DNA from 3 places in the Halobacillus amylolyticus genome. Region 1 is predicted to be linked to each of the others. Evidence: riboswitches for the same ligand, from Rfam matches in the RefSeq annotation. Region 1 holds a riboswitch; each other region holds the start of a gene.
The links. Region 1 has a riboswitch for S-adenosylmethionine ahead of metK (methionine adenosyltransferase). Riboswitches for the same ligand answer to the same signal wherever they lie in the genome.

Region 1 (4,343 bases):
GGAAGCCTGCTGAATAGGCATAGGTGATCAAATTTTACACGAAAGAGAGCGTGCAAATTATTATTGCACGCTCTCTTTATTTATATTGAGGAAATGAGGAAACATTAGTTATTTCTGCCAGAGGCAGGTCCAGCCTCTTTAATAGCCGTACTGGCATGTGTAAATTGCTTAAAATTTTCGTGGAACTTCGCTGCTAATTCCTGTGCTTTCTTGTCATAAGCATTAGGGTCGTTCCACGTTTTTCTTGGTATGAGAACATCGTCTGGAACACCAGGGCAATGGAGTGGGATTTGTAAACCAAATACTCCATCTGTATATGTCTCCACAGAATTAAGTTCCCCCTCTAGTGCTGCATGAACCATGGAACGAGTGTAAGAAAGTTTCATTCTCTGTCCTTCACCGTAAGCTCCACCGGTCCAACCTGTATTGACTAAATAAACATTTGTATCAAATTGATCGATTTTCTCTCCCAGCATTTCTGCATATACTGAGGGTGCTAATGGTAGGAATGGTGAGCCGAAACAGGCTGAGAAAGTAGCTTGTGGGGAAGTAACCCCGCGCTCGGTGCCAGCAAGTTTACTTGTATATCCACTTAAGAAGTGATACATGGCTTGTTCTTTTGTCAATTTGCTTATTGGAGGCAGGACCCCAGTAGCATCAGCAGTAAGGAAAACAATCGCATTTGGATGTCCGGCAATGCTTGGTTCAACTGTGTTACTAATATGATGCAGCGGGTAGGCAGCCCGAGTATTTTCAGTCAAGCTAGTATTGTCGTAATCAGGTTTTTGTGAATCTGGATCGAGCACAACATTTTCTAAAACGGAGCCAAAATGAATCGCATCAAATATTTGTGGTTCCTTTTCGGGTGATAAGTTAATGCATTTAGCGTAGCAGCCACCTTCAATATTTGCGACACCATTATGTGACCAGCCGTGTTCGTCATCGCCGATAAGACGTCGCGCAGGGTCTGCTGATAAGGTTGTTTTTCCTGTGCCAGATAAACCAAAAAACAGCGCTACATCACCTTCTTGGCCAATATTCGCTGAACAGTGCATAGGCAGAATATCTTTCTTAGGAAGCAAGTAATTCATGACTGAGAAAATTGACTTCTTAATTTCCCCAGCATATTCTGTTCCGCCAATCAGTACGATTCTATGCTTGAAGGAAATCATGATAAACGCTTCTGAATTCGTTCCATCTTGATTGGGATCTGCTTTAAAAGTAGGTGCAGAAACGACTGTGAATTCAGCCTCATGGTTTGAAAGCTCCTGTTCATCAGGACGAACGAACATTTGATGGGCAAATAGATTATGCCAGGCGAATTCGTTAATCACTTGGATAGGGAGTCGATATTTTTCATCTGCCCGGCATAGCCTTTAAATATATATAGTTCATTCCGTGTTTCTAAATACTTTAATACTTTGTGGTACAAACGGATAAATGTTTGCTCATTGATGGGCTGGTTAGTGCTCCCCCACTGTATATCTGATTCAGATACATGATCTTTCACAATAAATTTGTCCTTAGGAGACCGACCAGTATAGGTGCCCGTTGTAGCTAGAACAGCCCCACGATCGGTTAACGTTCCTTCTTTGCGAGAGAGTATTTTTTCAACAAGTTGTGGTACTGACAAATGGTGGACGTGCTCTTGTGCTAACAGTTGATTTAGTTCTGACATTTGGTTAATGGCACTCATATGTGTCTACCCGCCTTTACTCTGAAATTAATAAAAAGCATCAGGTGCTTTAATTTGATTATTAGTATAGCACATTCAATTTAATAAACCATACTAATCCTGAAAATGCTTTCATTTTATTTTATAAAACTACTTCAGTATATATAGTCGCCACATTCGACACTCGCGACATAAGCAGAGCACTTCTGTGAAGGAAAACCACTTCACTGCAGTGCTCTGCTTGGCCCCGCAGGACGCGGGCCAGTTCGACGTTGAAACAGGACGTTTCGTTTTAGCCGAACTTCCTCTTTCCCCGATCTTAGCCGAACTTCCACTAGTTCAGGTCTAAGCGCCCCTTTCCGCTTTTCTACTGTCTAGCTTCGACGCTTTTCTTAAAACATAGTAAACTAATTGACATTAAATGTTGTTTTCGGTACGATTATTTCGAACGGATACTCTCTTATCCAGAGTCGGTGGAGGGACAGGCCCTGCGAAACCCGGCAACCGTCAGATCACTTTGACATGGTGCTAACCTGGAGCAAGGCAATTTGGTATGCCTTGGACGATAAGAGCGAAAGGAAGCAGCCCCTTTCCTCTTTATTAAGTAGGAAGGGTTTTTTCTTTTTATTGGGAAATGGTCCAACACAATTTTAAAGTTAGTACATATTTATATGTACACATAAGGTGAATTGTGCGATGGATAGAAGATCGACGTTAATGAAATCATAGAAACATAGCGATTTCTACTCATACTGGTAAAGAGTTCCGTATAATTTTTGTACTTAACAGAAGGAGGAGTTTTAGAGAATGACTGCCAATCGCCGGTTATTCACATCAGAATCTGTAACAGAGGGTCATCCTGACAAAATCTGTGATCAGATTTCCGATGCTATTTTAGACGAAATTTTAAAAAATGACCCCAATGCACGTGTAGCGTGTGAAACGACAGTTACGACTGGACTAGTACTTGTCTCAGGAGAAATCAGTACAAATACGTATGTAGATATTCCTGCAATCGTTCGTCAAACTATTAAGGATATTGGATATACGAGAGCAAAATACGGATTTGATGCTGATACGTGTGCTGTTTTAACAGCCATTGATGAACAATCTCCTGACATTGCTGGCGGAGTAGATGTCGCACTTGAGTCTAGAGAAGGTCAAATGAGTGATGAAGAAATTGAATCGATCGGTGCAGGCGACCAAGGTTTAATGTTTGGTTATGCAAATAATGAAACAAAAGAACTTATGCCGCTACCGATTTCTCTTGCTCATAAATTATCGAAGCGTCTTTCTAATGTACGAAATGATGGTACACTCTCCTATCTGCGTCCTGACGGTAAAACACAAGTAACTATTGAATATGACGATCAGGATCAACCTGTTCGTGTCGATACCATTGTGATCTCAACACAACATGCTGAGGAGATCACACTTGAGCAGATTCAAAAGGACTTAAAAGAAAATGTTATTCAGCCTGTTGTGCCAGCACATCTTATTGATGAAAAAACAAAATACTTTATTAATCCTACGGGTAGATTCGTCATCGGCGGGCCACAAGGGGATGCTGGTTTAACAGGTAGAAAAATTATCGTGGACACATATGGCGGGTACGCTCGTCATGGAGGTGGCGCATTTAGTGGTAAAGATGCAACAAAGGTTGACCGCTCTGGTGCTTATGCAGCCCGTTATGTTGCGAAAAATATCGTAGCTGCAGGCTTAGCTAATTCCTGCGAGGTTCAGGTAGCTTATGCAATTGGTGTAGCACAGCCTGTATCGATTTCCATTGATACACATGGATCTGGCAAGGTTTCAGAGGAGAAGCTTGTTGCGGCCGTTAGAGAGTTGTTTGATCTTCGTCCTGCCGGCATAATAAAAATGCTTGATCTTCGCCGGCCAATCTATCGACAAACAGCTGCTTTCGGTCATTTTGGACGTACGGATGTTGAGTTCCCTTGGGAAAAAACAGACCGGGCTGAAGAGTTGAAAAATCGACTTCAGTAAGAAAAAGTATAAGAAATCAAGTTTCTAGATAGGAAAGAAAACCGTTCTTTGCGATAAAGAACGGTTTTCTTTGTTTTAAAATCAAGCCCGTTTATTTAGCCTGTTGTTTTTTATAGACTTGTCCTTTCTCAATGTAGGTTGTTCGAACGCGATCCAGTTCCTTATAGTCATCTTCATTTAATTCACGTATCACTTTAGCAGGTCGTCCAAAAACTAATGTGCGAGGTGGAATCACTTTTCCGGGAGGCACAAGACTACCCGCTCCAATAAAAGCTTCTTCTCCTATTTCAGCTCCGTCTAAAATGAGAGATCCCATTCCAATAAGGGCATCTTTTTTTACATGGGCAGAGTGAAGTGTCACTTGATGCCCTACGGTTACTCCGTCTTCAATGATAAGCGGTTGATTCGGACTTTGGTGAAGCATGCTTAAATCTTGAATGTTTACCTTTTCTCCGATTCGGACGGGAGCTACGTCACCTCGTATGACTGTTTTAAACCAAACACTTGAATAGGGGCCGATCGTTACATCCCCTGTAATGACGGCGTCCTCAGCTATGTATACGGTAGAGTCAATTTGTGGCAGTCTTCCATTATATTCGCAAATCATGTTATCCCCCCTATAATATGAATATAACCAGTATAGCAAAGTGTAATTCTTTTGTGG
Region 2 (4,343 bases), 1.0 Mb from region 1:
TTTTGTGGATCAAGTTGCTTAGTGGTTCAGCACTCCGATCAGCAGCCACTCCAATTTGCTTTCCATCTAAACCATTCATACCTCGTCCCCCTATCATTGGAATATCCATCTCCTCCTATGGATCACCACTTCAGCCTTAGGAGCAATGTATCATTCATATATGATTCATCATTGGCTCAAGCTGTGCTCATTTTGCAAGGCTTCATGAACTCGGTCAGTCAATGCGTCGATCATTATAGGATGGTTCCCAAGATATTGACACAGGACCACCTGTTGACTTTTCTCCTGCATCCCATTGATTTTGTCCTGCATCGACCTCATAAGCAGCCCGGTAAACCAAAGGTAGGGAATCACGAAAGTTTGTGACCACCCTTCTTTCAGCGAAGTTTGCAATCCTTCATCAAAAGAAGGTGAACAGGCCGCTAAATAGCTGACATTTACATTAGCGACGTCCATTTTCGAACATAATTTATGTGCAATTTGTTCCATCGATTCTTTGGTCTCTGAATGACGGCTGCCTCTTCCAACTAGCAAGATGTTCGCATCTGAATGGCGGACCACCTTTGTTTCCTGCACACGTTGGACTAAAATATCAATCACCCGATCCTGGATTCCGATCGTTCTTCCATAAACAAAATGGATGTGCGGATGGCGGAGCTTCGCACGATTAATCTCTTCCGGTATATCCGTATAGTAGTGACCCGCACTCAACAATAAGACGGGGATAATAGCAACCCTAGTGGCTCCTCGCTCGACGAGATTCTTAATTCCTTGAGCCATATCCGGTTCCGCCAGTTCTAAAAAACAGGTTTCCTGAAGAGGAACGTCTATACGCTCCTGGACGGATTGAATCAAGGAAACGGCTTCCTTACGCGCCTTCTCAACACGGCTACCGTGGCTTACATATAAAACTGCTTGCATGTAACCATCCCCTTCCTTTTAACCAACAATAGAAGGAACAGGCATTTCTTCCTCGTCTTTCATCTGTTCAAACCATTGCAGCTGCTCCCTCAGCTTCACGACTTCTCCTACGACTATCATCGAAGGATTCTCGAGATCCTCGACCTTCCCTACAATGTCCTCTAGTGTTCCTGTTACGGTACGTTGATGTTCCATCGTCCCCCACTCCACCAGAGCGATCGGTGTACTGGGAGCGCGGCCATGTCGAATCAGTCTCGCGCAAATTTCCGGAAGTTTTTTGACACCCATATAAATGCACAAAGTGTCCATGCTTTTCACTACATGCTCCCAATACTCTTCCTGATCATGTCCGAATTTGCTTACTCCTGATAGGAAGGCTACAGACGAACTATAGTTACGGTGTGTGACTGGAATACCAGCATAAGCAGGAGCAGCTACACCAGATGAGATCCCAGGGACGATTTCATAAGGAATATCCCTTTTTGCTAATTCTTCGGCTTCCTCTCCACCTCTACCAAAAACGAAGGGATCCCCGCCTTTTAAGCGGGTTACTGTTTTCCCTTGTAAGGCAAAGTCACAAAGAAGCCCATTAATGGTTTGTTGGTCTAAAGAATGATTATCCGGACGCTTACCGCAATAAATCAGTTCAGCTTCGTCCCTCGCTTCATCAAGTAAGTCTTTGTTAATCAATCGATCGTATAGAATGACATCCGCCTGCTGAATGGCCTTCAAGCCTTTCACTGTAATTAAATCAGGATCACCGGGTCCTGCACCGACGATATAAACTTTTTTCATAAGCCACCTCCTCCCCTTGTTGCAATGAATTTTTAAATCAGCTTACAGAAATAATCTACTTAATTTTTATGACTGGTTTCCTGAAGTGTGGAGACCGCATTCTGTTTTATTAAACCCTTGCCATCTCCCAGAACGATCGTCCCCCTGTTCAGTTACTGGCTCAGTACAAGGCATGCAACCGATACTTGGATACTTTTGATCATGTAATTCATTGTAATCCAAGCTATTTACTCGGATATAATCCCAAACGTCTTCCCATGTCCAGTAGATTAGGGGGCATACCTTAATCGACTGAAACCGTTCATCCTTATTTACAAAATCAGTGTGACTTCGACTCGGAGACTGTTCTCGCCTCAGCCCTGAAATCCAGGCTGTTGCCCCACTAAGCGCATCCTCAAGCGGCTTGATTTTTCGAATATAACAACATTGGCCTGGCTGCTTTTTCCATAATGCTGGACCATACTCGTTCGCTTGCTCATCTAAAGTCAAATCCGGTTTCTTAATATGAATGTGAAGCTGCGGGTATCTCCGCTTCACTTTTTCGATCAGTTCATAAGTTTCTGGAAAGTGAACATCTGTATCAAGAAACACAATTTCTGCATCTTTCTTCACTTTAGAAATCAAATCAATCAACACAATACCTTCCGCTCCGAAACTACAAGCATAGACGATTGATTCACCATAAGACTGATAAGCCCATTCTAATACACTGGCAGCGCCTTTTGTGTCATCCGAAGGGTGCCAGCTTTCAAATGGATCACCAGAGAAATTCTCATACGAAACGATGTTATTGCTCATATTTTCCTCCTTCTAACTAAAGCAAGCTCGTAAATTTAACATTAAAAAACCTCTCTTCTTAGCAAAAGTAAGAAGAGAGGTGTTCGATGCGAACATATAACTACCTATCTTCTTATCTTTCAAGTGCCTAATGCACCCGCTGGAATTGGCACAGTCTCTGATAAATGATCCATCAGACCCGTTGCCGAGGCTTCAAAGGGCCAGTCCCTCCACCTCTCGCGATAAGAATTAAATTGTGAAATTGTGGTATTTGATATTGGTAAATATATTATTCCCTTTTAGAAAAAATGTCAATGGTTTAAAGGAAAATTATTAATTTTTCATACTTTCTGAAAAAAGACCGTTTCATAAAGTTTTGACATAAAGACAATTATTTACATCTATTATTAATCCCAAATATCAGCTCTAGGAACACCTGCTGTTCTCAAATAGTCTAATAACTGACCAGTATGTATCGATTCATGATAGGCAATCCGTAAAAGCATGTCCCCCAAACTTCGTATGTATCCAACATTAGAGCGATCAATCTTTATATTTGAAAGGTCTTCTGCTTTGTAAGTTGATATCGTTTCTAAAAAAGCTTCACGATAAGGCTCTGCAAACTCCAATTCCTTCTGAACAGATTGTAAAGGGACATTATCAAAGGGAGATTCAAAATTGCTTAAGCTGCCTTTATTTTTAATCGCCATATGGTAATAGTGTTCGCTCTCTAATACGTGCCGAATCATCTCTAAGGAGGTCATTGCCTCTTCATCAGGTCTCCATTGTAGTACATCGGATGGAATAGAGGACCATACCTTAATACTTCGTCTTCTTACTTCAGTCAAGTTTAGCTTCACTAGTTCTATAGAATTCATTTCATCCCGTCCTTTTGTTTATCTTTTCAGTGCACTCGAATAAATTTTTGAGACCTTCTTATAAACATTGGTTTACAATTTCCTTGCCAATTCCGGAGGCTGCTCCTGTGATAATAACCTTTTTATTTTTGAGCATGTAAACATCCTTTTATTTATGTAAATTGATGGACTCGACTGTTTTATAAGGCCTCATTCCTTAAATCTTCCCATAATAATAGTATTATAGTATTTACCGTCAGAAAGAATTTTGTCTTTTTTTAATACACCTTCTATTTCAAAGCCAAGCTTTTTATACAGTTTAATGGCTTTATCGTTTGTTTCTAAAACATTCAAAGCAATTTTTTTAATGCCATTTGCGTCCGCCCAAGAAACAGACTCTTTTAAAAGATTTTCCCCAATCCTATATCCCCAAAAATCTTTTAATATGCATACCCCAAATTCTACTTTATGAGAAAATCTATTCAAATAAATTCCTTCGCATCTTGAAAACCCAACGATCCGATCATGAGCTACAGCAACTAAAAATAAGTTTCTTGAATGCTCAGTGTCCGTTTTTATAATCTGTTCAAATCCCGGTATATCTATGAACGCCTCCCCTTTTTCTCTGTCCAAATTTTCGGTCTCGCCGTCAATCTGTAATCTTAGTGCGGACAATTCTTTTGCATCTCTATCGATTGCAGATCTAACAGTATAATTTATCCCCTTAACGTAAAAATCTCGTTTGTTTATTATCATGATATACTCCATTCATAATTTAAAAATGATTCTGGCCTACCTAAATCTCTGTCGCGTTAAATATCCCGGCGAAACCCTTTCCTTAAAAATGCGCACAGCAAATGAAGCGCTTGTTTTGACTAGGACACAGAGTAAATATGTACCTCTTGCCCTGATAGCACGGTACGCTTTTCAAAGTCCATCCTAATTTTCTTAGCCACTTCTATCGATCCTACATTTCCAGGTTGAATTAAAGCA
Region 3 (4,343 bases), 280 kb from region 1:
GCAAAACCACCAAAGGCAATGGTCATAGCAATTGCAGCAAATGCCAGCTGGAAAAAGAAGTCTACAGAACCTGCCAACCCTTCGCCCATTGTTGTCGCATCACCATAAAAGAATTTCGAAAAGCCTATGAATGCATTTCCCTCCCCGTATATTAACCCGTAACCTACAGCCCAAAAGACTATAGATACAATTCCTATGGTAAAAACTGTCTTGCCGGCAATATGACCAGCGTTCTTCATTCTCGTAGATCCTGCTTCAAGTAAAATAAATCCACCTTGCATGAATAACACCAAAACTGTACAGATAACAATCCATAAATTATTCATTAGAAAAATCTCATCCATCAAAGTTCTCCCCTTTTGTGTAATGTTTTTTGACATCGTTTGTTAAATACTAATTTATCAGTATCTAAATATTCGAACAATGAACATGTGAGATTATCTAACATTGAATTTTTAAAAGAAAAAAAGACCTATCCAATATGGCAGGCCGCTGAAAAAGTGACATTTGTGCATTTCTATAAGAAATATATTTGGCATTTTTGTTATGTTTGAACTTGTCGTATGATTCAGTGTACAAAGACCTCAGATAGACAAGCTGATGAATGGGTGGGTTTCGTTATAAAAAAGTGAAAGGTGTGGGGAAGGAGAACGATGAGACTCCATCAGAAAAATGGGCAAGTCGAGACCCGTAGCTAGGCGAGGAGACTTGGGAGCAGGTTAAGAACGGCACGTCGTGTGGGGCGTGTGCCAACTCGAACGATATTTGATCAGGAAAAGGATTAGTGGAGGATAAATCATAAGTGATTGCATAATCTTTCATAAGATGTCCCTCCTAAACGTATTGTTAAAGATCAACGAAAAAGGCAGCACCTGACCAAGTTAAATCCGGCAGTGCTACCTCTAGTTATCTAGTCAGTAACAAATTATTAAATTAAAAAATCCTCTTCTAAACAACCAATAAGAAGAGGATTAGAATACCGAATGACAACTCTTCTAATCTATCAAGCACAAGTTGGCTTGCTGGAATTAGCACAGTACTGTGAATAGTCTGTTGCCGAGGTTTCATTGGGCCAAGTCCCTCCACCCCTCTGAACAAGAAACATTATTATTTGATTACCGAAAAATATACAGCAAGTGTTAGATACTGTCAAAGGATTTTATGGAAAAAATTAATACGTATTAGCCCTTTATTCTTAGTGTGTTAGTCGGGTTTAAAAATTATAAGTTTTTTTAATATTCCCTTGATTCCTTCATTTTTTTCGTGTAATGTAATTCGCAACCCACCTGCCATAAAGTACCACCTTCGAGAATAACCATAGAACATCGGTTGAAAATCTCTAACAACGGCTGGTCTCGTGGGCATTTGATGGTGATGCTGAAGGTACAGAACGACCTTCTCACCTTGTTTTTCATTGGGTGACTAATCACACTAAACACCAAAAAATTACATATTATTCACTTATCAAGAGAGGTATAGGGACTGGCCCGATGAAACCTCAGCAACCACTGGTTTGACCAGCATGGTGCTAATTCCACCAAGTTTTATGAACTTGGAAGATAAGAAGAAGGATTGGGATATTTTAAAGTCTTCTTCTTAAGGAGGCTTTTTTTATTTTTATCTAACCATAGTTGTTCAGGAGTTTAGCTTCTTATCATTCGGTGACTTGAACATCCTCTAATACTTTTTATAAAAGGAGAATAAAGATGACCTCTCATACTGAAACGAAATTAGTTCATACCGGCAAAAACAATGGAGACTCTACAGGAGCCATTAGTGCACCAGTCTACCTTTCTACAGCCTATCAACACTCTGGTATTGGTGAATCAACTGGCTTTGACTACTCAAGAACGGGTAATCCAACAAGAACAATTCTTGAACGTTCCGTTGCAGAAATCGAATATGGTGAGGCAGGTTTCGCGTTTAGCTCAGGGATGGCAGCGATTCAAACGGCTCTGTCCTTATTCGGACACCGAGATGAGGTCCTCGTTTCGGAAGATTTATACGGCGGCAGTTATCGCTTGTTTGAACACCTTTCTAGTCAATATGGCTTACAGTTCCAATACTGTGATAGTCAGAATCTTTCAAATATAGAACAATATATAACAGAAAAAACCAAAGCGGTCTACATCGAAACACCTACAAACCCACTTATGCACGTGGCTGATATTTCGGAAATCGCTAAAATCACGAAAAAATATAAGCTTCTGCTACTCGTAGATAACACGTTATATACACCGCTCCTACAGCAACCTTTACTTGAAGGTGCCGATATCGTCATTCATAGTGCAACGAAATATTTAGGCGGTCACAATGATGTTTTAGCCGGCATACTTGTTGCTAAAGGTCCTGATATATGTGAAAAATTAGCAACCTATCAGAACACAATTGGTGCCGTCCTCTCCCCTTTTGATTCATGGCTGCTTATGAGAGGGATGAAAACTCTGCCTTTACGAATGAATCAGCACGAGAGAAACGCGAAGGAAGTCGTTTCCTTTTTAGAAAATCATCAAACTGTCACACATGTCTTTTACCCTGGTCTTGGCGGAATGGTTTCGTTTCGTCTAGAAACTGAAGACTGTATCGACCCTTTTTTAAGAAACCTCAAAGTCATTACCTTTGCAGAGAGTCTTGGAGGAGTGGAAAGCTTTATCACCTACCCAGCGACCCAAACTCATGCCGACATTCCTGAAGAAACGAGAAAACGCTACGGAGTTTGCAACCGGCTTTTGCGCTTTTCAGTCGGGATTGAACATATCGATGATCTGCTGGAGGATCTTGACAAAGCGCTTACTAGTTTACGAGGGAAGCAAAGCACGAGGACGTAAGTGGCCCGTTAGAAATATTTATCCAAAGGATGAAAAGCACCTCTTTTTCAAGGGTAACATGAGCCAAATTGCCGCTCGCTCTCTTTAGTAAGTCAAGCCTAAATACAGACAGGAGGATAATCATGAATTTAAAAGAAGCCCTTCAAAACCAAACATTAGTAGGAGATGGGGCCATGGGTACATTGCTTTACTCTTACGGAATCGACCAATGCTTTGAGGAGTTGAATCTTTCCCATGCCAAAGAAGTCGTCAATGTCCATAAAGCATATATAGATGCTGGTGCTGATCTCATCCAAACGAATACGTACGGCGCCAATTATATTAAATTAGCGCGTTACGGTTTAGAAGACAAAGTAAAAGAAATCAACACAGCAGCAGTCAGACTTGCCCAACAAGCAGCAGCAGAAAATTGTTATGTGGCAGGAACGATCGGCGGTATTCGAGGCATTAAAAAACAAGCAGTATCCCTCACAGAAATCAAACGCAGTTTCCGTGAGCAGCTCTACTGTATGCTATTTGAAAAAGTAGACGCCATTCTACTAGAGACCTTTTATGATCTGGAAGAACTCACGACAGTGTTACAAATCGCTAGAAAAGAAACGAACCTGCCGATAATCACCCAAGTGTCTATGCACGAGCCTGGAGTTCTGCAAAACGGCACACCCCTGACTGAAGCCTTGACGATGTTAGAAAAAGAGGGAGCCGATGTAATTGGAGTCAATTGTCGTCTCGGACCTTACCACATGATCCAGTCGCTTGAGAATGTCCCGCTTCCTAATAAAGCCGTCCTCTCTGCTTATCCGAATGCTAGTTTACCAGCTTATCAGGATGGCAGACTCGTCTACAAAACCAAGGCTGATTATTTCAAAAATAGCGCCCGGGCCCTTCACAAACAAGGGGCTAGATTGATCGGCGGCTGTTGCGGTACGACACCCGAGCACATTGCGGCCATTGCGGATGAAGTAAAAGGGAAGAAGCCGATTGAGCACAAGACCATTCCAATTCAAAAGGATGTCCCACAGACACAACTGGAAAATAGTAACTCTAAGCCCCACCTTCATGAAATCGCAGCAAAAAGACCGTCGATCATCGTTGAGCTTGATCCACCGAAACGGCTCAATACAGACCGCTACTTACAGGGGCCCAGGCGCTCAAAGAAGCTGGAGTTGATTCGATTACATTAGCAGATAATTCGCTGGCCACCCCAAGAATTTGTAACACAGCGATCGCCTCAATTATCCAGCAAAAATACGACATTAACCCTTTGGTCCATATATCCTGCCGTGACCGAAACTTAATCGGCCTGCAATCACATTTGATGGGGCTGCATACACTCGGGATCACACAGGTCCTCGCAGTCACAGGCGACCCGACCAAAATTGGTGACTTCCCTGGTGCAACATCCGTCTATGATCTCTCATCATTCGATTTGATTCATTATATTAAACAGCTGAACAAAGGCATTTCTTTTTCTGGCAAAACACTCGGTATGAACACCAATTTTTCGGTCGCGGC

Region 2: it holds a riboswitch for S-adenosylmethionine, as region 1 does, so the genes downstream of both, MUO15_RS04615 (phosphoadenylyl-sulfate reductase) here and metK (methionine adenosyltransferase) in region 1, are expected to answer to the same signal.
Region 3: it holds a riboswitch for S-adenosylmethionine, as region 1 does, so the genes downstream of both, MUO15_RS00875 (methionine biosynthesis PLP-dependent protein) here and metK (methionine adenosyltransferase) in region 1, are expected to answer to the same signal.

The regions. Positions count from the first base shown of each region.
Region 1 is NZ_CP095075.1:4,025,408-4,029,750, forward strand. It holds gene ytkD (RNA deprotection pyrophosphohydrolase) at 1-17, shown strand, start outside; partial or broken gene pckA (phosphoenolpyruvate carboxykinase (ATP)) at 105-1,696, opposite strand; SAM riboswitch class I at 2,133-2,247, shown strand; gene metK (methionine adenosyltransferase) at 2,483-3,679, shown strand; gene MUO15_RS20275 (gamma carbonic anhydrase) at 3,771-4,286, opposite strand.
Region 2 is NZ_CP095075.1:877,258-881,600, forward strand. It holds gene MUO15_RS04600 (uroporphyrinogen-III synthase) at 1-79, opposite strand, end outside; gene MUO15_RS04605 (sirohydrochlorin chelatase) at 169-921, opposite strand; gene cobA (uroporphyrinogen-III C-methyltransferase) at 940-1,716, opposite strand; gene MUO15_RS04615 (phosphoadenylyl-sulfate reductase) at 1,783-2,514, opposite strand; SAM riboswitch class I at 2,624-2,742, opposite strand; gene MUO15_RS04620 (DinB family protein) at 2,901-3,371, opposite strand; gene MUO15_RS04625 (GNAT family N-acetyltransferase) at 3,561-4,106, opposite strand; gene MUO15_RS04630 (GNAT family N-acetyltransferase) at 4,226-4,343, opposite strand, start outside.
Region 3 is NZ_CP095075.1:155,788-160,130, reverse strand. It holds gene MUO15_RS00880 (ammonium transporter) at 1-344, opposite strand, end outside; SAM riboswitch class I at 994-1,101, opposite strand; SAM riboswitch class I at 1,459-1,566, shown strand; gene MUO15_RS00875 (methionine biosynthesis PLP-dependent protein) at 1,707-2,828, shown strand; partial or broken gene MUO15_RS00870 (bifunctional homocysteine S-methyltransferase/methylenetetrahydrofolate reductase) at 2,951-4,343, shown strand, end outside.